Regions from separate parts of the Peribacillus sp. NPDC076916 genome, predicted to be linked through region 1. Evidence: riboswitches for the same ligand, from Rfam matches in the RefSeq annotation. Region 1 holds a riboswitch; each other region holds the start of a gene.
The links. Region 1 has a riboswitch for glycine ahead of ACQKFG_RS18085 (amino acid permease). Riboswitches for the same ligand answer to the same signal wherever they lie in the genome.
Positions count from the first base shown of each region.

Region 1 (3,284 bases):
TTGGAACTTGCTCCTTCGGTGGCTTGTCGCTTTGCACTCTCCCACAACTGTCATCCGCTTATTCAATTTGGTACATTTAGAATAGTTGTTGAGAATAATAATGTCAAGCATTTTTGAAAGCGCTAACAATACTATTCTAAAATATTTATTTCGAATTATCATAGAATCAACCAGATATCTTTGGCTTTTTAAAACGGGCAGATTTTTTACTCACCGAGTTGGAAAAAATGGAGCAGCAACTATCTGTACAAACACAGCAAATAGAATCAAAGGATTTCTTGCCTCTTAATTCCCCGCTACCTCTCTCTGATTCGCCTGATCCACCTTCGTTATGCGCATCTTATAAATCGCAATCAGCAGAATGAACCAAACAGGAGTAACGAATAAGGCAACACGAGTGTCGTCCGCAAGTGCAAGAACAACAAGGACGAATGCCAGGAAAGCAAGGATCAAGTAATTGGAAATTGGATAAAGTGGTAATTTAAATTTGTTCTTTTTCACTAGATCTGGTCTTGTTTTACGGTATTTCAAATGACTGATGACTGTAATTCCCCAAATAAAGATGAAACATACGGTAGAAATACTTGTAATCAAGGTAAATACGCCTTCAGGCATTAAATAATTCAATACAACAGAAATTAAAATGACAACAGTTGAAAAGAACAATGCATTGGAAGGTACTTTACGGTCATTAAGTTTTGCAAACGGTACAGGTGCATTTTTATCTTTGGCAAGTGAGTATACCATCCGGCTTGTACTGAAGATTGCGCTGTTACATGCCGAAGCAGCCGATGTTAGGACGACAAAATTAACGATACCAGCAGCTCCAGCAATACCTACAGCCACAAATACTTGAACGAATGGGCTTTCCGTTGGGATGATTGCGTTCCATGGATAAACACTCATAATGACAATAAGTGCTCCAATGTAGAAAATTATAATCCGAATAGGAATATTATTGATCGCCTTGGGGATAACTTTTTCTGGATCTTCTGTTTCACCTGCTGTAAGTCCTACAAGTTCAATGCCCACAAACGCAAACACTACCATCTGGAATGAGAGGACAAAACCATTTATTCCATTTGGGAACATACCCTCGTGACTCCATAGATTCGTGAAACTTGCTGCGCCTGAATCAGTGGAAAAGCCTTTAATAATCATGAAAATACCGATAACAATTAATGCTAGAATAGCTATGACCTTAATTAATGCGAACCAGAATTCCATTTCGCCAAAAAGTTTTACGGTTGCAAGATTCATAAATAGCAGAATGACTAGTGCAATTAATCCAGGCATCCACTGCGGTACGGAGGGAAACCAATACTGAGTATAAAGTCCAACTGCTGTTAAGTCGGCCATTGCGATTGAAATCCAGCAGAACCAGTATGTCCAGCCGGTTACAAATGCTGCCATATTACCTAAATAGTCTCTTACAAAGTCAACAAAGGAATGATAGTTCAAATTAGATAAGAGTAGTTCTCCAAGTGCGCGCATGATTAAAAAACAAATGATGCCTGTAATCATGTAAGCAAATAGAATTGATGGTCCAGCTAAATGAATAGATTTTCCTGCTCCAAGAAATAATCCCGTTCCGATTGCACCACCAATAGCTATGAGTTGTACGTGCCTGTTTTTTAACCCTCTATCCAACTTTTGTTCCTGCATACGATTCCCCACTTTCTACTTTTATAGGCTACTTGGAATTTTTTCCTTATAAAGGTTCAGTCCTTCAATTAGTGTGAATTATTAGCACACTGGGAGACTGCTCTATCACTGTAAGCGCTTTCTTAGCAGGTGCTAGATATAGTTTAAGGATAGACTCATTTATCTACATATCTCCATGCACTCTCCTCTCTTTTTATCTTTCCAAGTACAAAAAAAGACAGAGGAAAGATAGGGATTTTCCTAACTTCCTCTGTCCTTTTACCTGAGAGTTTAACTCCTTCGGTGGCCTATGGCTCTCTTCAGAGACGCGTCCAATTGTAGTCCTTTTACCTGAGAGATTAGTCCCCTGCTTTTTAGGGTTTGCTCCTTCGGTGCTAAACAATGTTTAGTCTCTCCCACAATCTTCATCCGCTGGTATAGAGTTGTACTACTAGTTGTATATTATCGGGTTTTAATGGATATTTCAATTATTTTCTGAAAAGGCTCTATTTTCTGATAATTAAATATGGACAAGTTTGAACTTTATGAACAGTGTATAATTTGAAGTTATTAGCTACGAAAAAACAAGCTTATAGCAGCTTTTCTATGTCGCAAGGAATCCCAAACAAGCTTATGTATAAGCGAAACATTTTTACATTTTTCCGATTGACAATACGGGTGAATTTTAAAGATGGGAAAGGACATAAAGTCTATAGTTTTAACATAATTAATGTATGGAAAAAGAGAAAATTCGAGACTCGCGAAAATCCTTGCAGCAGTAAAGATTGTCCAGGAGCTTCCTCCCTAAGTTCAGCAGTATCAGAAGCCTTCTCTTCAACTTCCTCTTCAGCCCCACCACCTGCTATATTAGCAATGATGACTATTGCTAGAACCCATACCCACCACTTCTTTGGCTTCTTTAGCTTGATTTTCTTTTCCTTAACCATTAAGCCTTATACCCCCTTTACAGTTTTTCAGACGGACTGTTGTAAACAAAAATAGAATAACATAATTTGGATCAATACGGTTTATATTTATCATCACGCATTCATTTTCACAATGCTTGCCGTGTTAACGAAACCATCTCCCATTTCAATTTACCAGCGTCAAACCAGGCCTCTAATTTGGTTAGCCTCTTCTTTTAAAACATATCCATAAAGTATGATCAATTCTATACCTTACCTTGATAAAATGACATATTTTAAGGGCATGTTTAGGATGATCCAAACACACCCTAATAAAAATTCAATTTATCTAATTCAGCAAATCCTGTGGTAATCTGAACCACACCTTACAAATGATTCTATTCTTTTCCTTAATCTAACTCATAATAACCACAAACAACATACCCTACTGCTTTTGCTGCCACGAGAAGGGCATCTTCATCGATATCAAATTTAGGATTATGATTAAAATAAGGTTTTTCTACTCCTTTAGGTGTACAAGCAATGTAAAAGAAGCAGGAAGGGATTTTTTCAGCATAGTAAGCAAAGTCTTCAGATGGCGGCATTGCTGGAAATTCCATTACTTCTTTAATATCTTTATCCTTTGCATTCTTAAGAAACTCAGCAACCTTTCCTGTTAGATCGGGATCATTATATAAAGGTGGATAGTCATTCGTATAAGTAAAATCACATGTT
Region 1 covers NZ_JBNNIU010000006.1:11,966-15,249, forward strand. The annotation lists gene ACQKFG_RS18085 (amino acid permease) at 286-1,665, opposite strand; glycine riboswitch at 1,914-1,970, opposite strand; glycine riboswitch at 1,974-2,073, opposite strand; gene ACQKFG_RS18090 (hypothetical protein) at 2,355-2,591, opposite strand; gene ACQKFG_RS18095 (amidohydrolase) at 2,960-3,284, opposite strand, start outside.

Region 2 (3,284 bases), on a different contig from region 1:
TCGACGATGACCGGTGCGTAATGATCATAGACACCCGCACCAAGGAAGGAAGCATAGCTTTTAAGGTCCGCATTCTTGGCAGCTAGCCTTGATAATTCTTTCATTAATGCAGGTTCCGATTTAGCAGGCTTAATATCGTATTCTCCTTGGAAACGAACGCTTTCAGGGATATCATTGAAAAGTTCTTGAGTAGAAGATACCCCTATCACTTCCAGCATTTCTTGTTTATCTTGCTCTGTCATGGGTAAATAACGATGTTTCATCTAATGACCATTCCCCTCTATTTACGTGGTTTTTTATAAAAAGGTGTTTGTATGATAACGGCTTTCAAACGCTTGGAACGGATTTCCACTTCTACTTCCGCATCCAGTACCGAAAATTCCTTATCGATAAGTACCAATCCCACGTTTTTCTTCAACGTGGGTGATTGGGTACCGGTCGTGACCTCACCAATGACTTTATCACCGCTGTAGATCTTATACCCATGACGCGGAATGCCACGGTCAATCATTTCAATTCCCACAAGCTTGCGGGGAGCTCCATTCTCCTTTTGCTCAGCAAGAACGGCTTTCCCGAAAAAATCCGCTTCCTTATCCACTTTCACTGCAAAACCAATACCGGCTTCTATCGGGGTGATGTCCGCTGAAAGCTCCTGCCCATAAAGCGGCAGTTTCGCTTCAAAACGCAGGGTATCACGAGCACCTAAACCAATCGGCTGAACCCCCTCTTCCTTTCCGGCTTCCATAATCGCCTTCCAAAGGGCAGGACCATTTTCACTGTCACTATATATCTCAAAACCATCTTCACCAGTGTATCCAGTACGGGATACCAACGTGGAGATACCGTTAATCAGGACATTTTCCTTGAACTTGAAAAATCCAATTTCACTTAAGTCAGTATTTCCCGATAGTTTTTGTAATATCTTTTCTGCAGATGGTCCTTGAAGTGCCAGCTGTGTATAGTCACTCGATACATTCGTAATTTGGACATCTTCCGTTAAATTAGCTTGAAGCCAATTGAAATCTTTTTCTGTATTCGCTGCATTGACCACGAGCAGATAGTCGTCCTCTGCCCTTTTATACACGATAAGATCATCAACCGTGCCTCCGTTTTCATAACACATGGCGGTATATTGGGCACCGCCCTGCTGCAGCTTTGATATATCATTAGTGAGCATTTTCTGTAAAAAGGAAAGGCTCCCAGGACCCTTAACATCGACTTCCCCCATATGGGAAACATCGAATAACCCCGATTTTGTACGTACGGCTTCATGTTCGTCCTTGATACCCGAAAATTGGACAGGAAGTTCCCAGCCGCCAAAATCAATCGTTTTACCTCCGTATTCACGATAAACCTCGAATAGTGGTGTTCTTTTTAAATTGGTCAAAAAATGACCCCCTTCAGATTTTTTTTGAAATTAATTGGCTTCATTATCAAAAGCTTCTTGTCATTTCGCATCAGGTATATCCTGATTCATGATGTGAAAAAAGCACAAAAAAGGACAGAGAAAGCCCATTTGAGCTTTTTCTCTGTCCTGAAACCTGAAAGTTTACCTATGTAATAGGTTTTCCCCTTTGGTGGCCGTCCCAAAACGGGCGGCGCTCTCCAGAGTTGCGTCCAATAAGAGTTCTTTTGCCTGAGAGATTCACTGCTAAGTTTGCTCCTTCGGCGCTACATCCGTAGTCTCTCCCCTTATCTTCACCCGCATATGAATGGTCTGCCAATGAAAGGAAACGAAATAGCCCCAAGCATCGGTAAAACCTTTGAGCATCATCGAATACATTCTCTGCCAATTCTCCTAAAACTTCAGAAACCGTTTGAGTGATCTCCTTCAGTAATCTTGGATAAATTAAGAGCCTATAGCCCATACTAAGAAAACGCGAACTGCAAAATCGATGTACAAAGATTCTTTGTAGCGTTTGGAAATTGAATTTTCTAAATATACTTATATCCTACCCTAAGAAACTTATCTCTGCAATATCTTTTGAAGAGAAATATTTTTCTTACTTCACATACAAAATGTTCGGGTTTTGACCCTTTATTAAGGAAATTATGATTTAAGAGGGAGTTATTTCTATGAAAATCAATATATCCTTCAATTCTGAATGGAATGACGAGCTTCTGCAAAAAGTGGAAAATGACGGTCCATGGGGAAATTGGGAGCTTTATAAGCTGGCGGTTCAAATGGAGGAAAATCTTATTATCCCTGATTTTGAAGGTTTACAGGCGCCCAAACACCTTCCGCAGTTAACCCCGCTTCCCCATCAATTGGAAGCAGCAAAGCAAGTGGTGGAAAAGATGAATGGAAAGGCCATTTTAGCTGATGAGGTGGGGCTCGGAAAAACAATTGAAGCAGGCTTGATCCTAAAAGAGTATATGATTAGGGGCCTTGTAAAAAAAGTATTGATCCTTGTTCCAGCCTCCCTTGTCACACAATGGGCGTTTGAATTGAATACCAAGTTTCATATACCGGCAGTCGTTCAGAGAAAAAGTTATGTTTGGGACTCCTGTGATGTGGTCATTTCATCCATCGATACAGCGAAACGCGCTCCACATCGAGATATCATTTTCACTCAGGAATATGACTTCATCATTATTGATGAAGCTCATAAACTTAAAAATAATAAGACGAAGAACTATGAATTCGTCCAAAATCTGAAAAAGAAATTTTGTTTACTCCTTACAGCCACTCCGATTCAAAATAAAGTCGAGGAGATTTTTCACCTCGTTTCGTTATTGAAACCGGGCCACTTGGGAAATGCTTCGCTCTTTTCGGAAAAGTATAAAGGGAAAGGCCGCAACATCATTGAAGATGAACACCTAAAGGAACTGGTCAATACTGTCATGATTCGAAACCGGCGGGCCGATACTGGCATTGAATGGACAAAACGGCATGTGGAAACCATCACCATTGAATTTTCTCCAACGGAACAGGCATTGTATGATGCTGTTTCCAAATTCAAGCCTATTTCGGATGGATCAAAAGGAAGCGCATTTTCGGCTCTCACTCTCCAAAGGGAAGCATGCAGCAGCAGAGAGGCGGTCTTTTATACTTTAAAGAATATGAAAGAAAAGTATGATCAGCCTTCCCCTGACTTTTTGGCAAAGCTTGATGATTTATTTTCTAAAGTGAATGAAACAGTCCAGAACTCCAAGGCTGAAAAAGCTTTGGAACTGATCAAGAAAATTGATGACAAAGTGATTATCTTTACCGAATACCGGGCGACTCAGCTATATCTCCAATGGTACCTACAGCAGAATGGAATTTCTTCGGTTCCTTTCCG
Region 2 covers NZ_JBNNIU010000002.1:151,226-154,509, reverse strand. The annotation lists gene gcvPA (aminomethyl-transferring glycine dehydrogenase subunit GcvPA) at 1-263, opposite strand, end outside; gene gcvT (glycine cleavage system aminomethyltransferase GcvT) at 281-1,387, opposite strand; glycine riboswitch at 1,528-1,611, opposite strand; glycine riboswitch at 1,615-1,702, opposite strand; gene ACQKFG_RS05725 (DEAD/DEAH box helicase) at 2,077-3,284, shown strand, end outside.
Region 2: linked by a shared signal. The riboswitch ahead of gcvT (glycine cleavage system aminomethyltransferase GcvT) and the one ahead of ACQKFG_RS18085 (amino acid permease) in region 1 are both predicted to bind glycine.

Region 3 (3,284 bases), on a different contig from region 1:
ATCGATGTGTGTGCGGCGAATGATGTATTCGGCATACCAAGTTTCATCGCGTATGATAATGGTGAAGAGCTAGGCAGATTCGTGAGCAAGGATCGCAAAACGCAAGAACAAATTGAGGAATTCATTCAATCACTATAATTAATTTCCCCTTCTCGCTGGGGATTTTTCAATGAAGAGGAGGGTCAGTCATGAAAATGGACAGCACGAAGCTGAAAAATATCCTGAAAGAACGTTTAAAAGATGAAAATCGCACATTCAAATTCGATAGTAAGCAAGATACGTTACGGGTGGAAAATGTGAAGACCGGGAAGGGAATCACCATCGAGTTGCCTCCTGTACTTGCTAACTATGAAAACGTACAGGAAAAGGCCATCGATGAAATTATCTATTACGTGGAAGAGGCCCTGAATGTGATGGGGGGAGAACACAGCATGGAAGGCAAGGAGAAATTCATTTTCCCAGTCATCCGCTCGACCTCCTTTCCGATGGAATCGGAAGAAGGAAATCCATTTTTATTCGATGAGCATACGGCTGAAACCCGGATTTTTTATGCCCTTGATTTAGGGAAAACCTACCGTCTTATAGATGAAAAGATGATTCAACGGGAAAATTGGCAGGGTGACAGGATCCGTGAAATTGCCCTTTTCAATGCCCGTTCCCTCTCCACTGAAATGAAGTCGGATATCGTTGCAGGTAATGCATTTTATTTTTTGAACACGAATGATGGGTATGATGCCAGCAGGATCCTGAATGAATCATGGCTTCGGGAAATGAAGGACAAGATCGAGGGAACCATGGCTGTTGCCATTCCCCATCAGGATGTCATCATCATTGCCGATGTGAAGAATGATACGGGCTATGATATTCTTGCGCAAATGGCGATGAGCTTCTTTGCCAGCGGGCATGTTCCGATAACGGCTCTATCATTTCTTTACGAAGAAAATGAGTTGGAGCCCATCTTCATTATGGGTAAAAACAAAAAGCGTGAACAATGATATATTGAATCATAAAAGGACCGTGTCAGCATCTGACATCGGTCCTTTTAAAGTTTAATAGAGTTTATGACTTTTAGAGTTGATATTTATTTTTTTATCGGTGATAATGAAATTGTAATATTTTGAGAATACGGAATAAAACGATAGAACGAGCTTGTGAACGTTGTGGGAGAGTGCAAAGCATTGAGCCACCGAAGGAGCAAGTTCCAAAAATATCCCTTGGAGCAAATCTCTCAGGTAAATGGAACCGCAGCTGGACGCAACTCTGGACAGCGCGCAGGAAGTGTGCCGCCAACGGGGAAATCTCCACGACCAAAATGGAGTTGAATTCTCAGGTGAAAGGACAGAGAAGGGAGCGGCAGGTTTGCGCAACCCTTCTCTGTCCTTTTTTAATTGGCTTTATGCATACAAAAGGTTTGCAGCGAACATGGAACTTACTAATATACCAATCAACTTAAAATAATGGGGGAGAATGATCGTGAATTTGAAAAGCAAATTAATGAACATGCTGGAAGCCCGTAAAGAGGAAATGGTTCAAATCCGCCGTCATTTACACGAGAATCCGGAGCTATCCTTCAAAGAAGAGAAAACGGCAAAATATATCATTGATTTTTATAACGGGAAAGATGTATCGATTCAAACGAATGCAGGAAATGGATTAGGGATCATCGTGACGATCGAAGGCGGGAAACCAGGGAAAACGATAGGTCTCCGTGCCGATTTCGATGCACTGCCGATTACAGAAGAAGCGGAGGTTCCGTTCCGTTCAAAAAATGAAGGTGTCATGCATGCCTGCGGACACGATGGGCATACCGCTTATTTATTGGTACTGGCTGACTGCATCATTGAGCTGAAAGATTCCCTATCAGGTACGATCAAAATAATTCATCAACATGCAGAAGAAACACCTCCTGGTGGAGCAAAGAGCATCATGGAATCAGGGGTTTTGGATGAACTGGACGCTGTCTTCGGAATCCATTTATTCCCTTCGCATCCAGCAGGGGTCGTCGGGTATCGCAGCGGCTATTCGATGGCTGGACGGACCTATTTCAAATTAGCCATAAAGGGTGTAGGCGGCCATGGTTCCTCCCCGCATATGGCTAATGATACCATTGTGGCAGGCGCCCATTTCGTGACAGCCATACAAACCGTAATCAGCCGTCGCTTGAACCCATTTGATATGGGAGTAGTCACAATCGGCTCCTTCGATGGAAAGGGAAGCTTTAATGTCATTAAAGATCGTATAGAAATTGAAGGGGATGTCCGTTATATGACGGCAGAGACCCAGCAGCTGATCGATAAGGAAATCCACCGGATCGTTAAAGGGATAGAAACGGAATTTGATGTTCAGTGCGAGCTTACATATGTGCCCGATTATCCTCCGTTATATAATGACCCTGAACTGACTGGATTCGTGAAAAATAGCCTGGAAAGCATGAATGACAATGATATTAAGAATGTTGTGGAATTTCCGGTTTTCTCAGGTTCGGAAGATTTTTCGTATTATGCAGAAAAGATTCCTGGCTGCTTCTTTTACATTGGCTGTAAACCGAAAGGAGTGGAGAAGGCCTATTTCAATCACCATCCTAAATTCGACATTGATGAAGATGCCCTTTTGATCGCCTCCAAATCAGTGGCGCAGGTTGTATGCAGTTTTTATGAATGGAAATAGTCTTCTTTGGTCTTTGTTTGCAAAAAAAACGCAGAAACCCACAAAACACCGTTCGGTATTAACGAACGGTGTTTTATGGGTTGCGGCATGTATTTGAATGCCGCCGGCGGTTTTCTGCTTCCAAGGTTGCATGAAAACTTAATCTCTTTGTAAACGCGATTTAACAGCGGTGTTTTATTTAAATAGTAGACTAGGAGCTAATGTTAATTCGCAATTGATAGGTTTAATCTCATTCCAGAAGGGGTTTAATAGGGTAGGAGTTCTGCGAACTCCGTTAAGTTAGCAGGAATGCGATAAAAAAATAGATGCTAATCCCAATTCAGCTTAAATTTTCTCGATATTTTTAAAATAACTGGTAGAATTAGTTACATAACTACAGATGTAGAAAGAGTGATAGTTTTGAAATGGCTAAATAAGATGAAAAAATGGTTCCAAGCAGAGGAAATTATTGAAATCGAAGAAATAATTATAGATGAGCCGCTAGATGAAGAGACATTAAAGAAAATGGATTTTTCAAAGCTTTCGAAGTCAAAGAAAGAAGAAATAAAAGTTTACAATCAAAAAGTGGAAAAAATGTCCCAGACCCCAGACCCGGATACGAAAATCCTGTTTCAATA
Region 3 covers NZ_JBNNIU010000003.1:540,910-544,193, forward strand. The annotation lists gene ACQKFG_RS12225 (thioredoxin family protein) at 1-138, shown strand, start outside; gene ACQKFG_RS12230 (DUF1444 domain-containing protein) at 189-995, shown strand; glycine riboswitch at 1,152-1,255, shown strand; gene ACQKFG_RS12235 (amidohydrolase) at 1,480-2,667, shown strand; gene ACQKFG_RS12240 (DNA translocase FtsK) at 3,067-3,284, shown strand, end outside.
Region 3: linked by a shared signal. The riboswitch ahead of ACQKFG_RS12235 (amidohydrolase) and the one ahead of ACQKFG_RS18085 (amino acid permease) in region 1 are both predicted to bind glycine.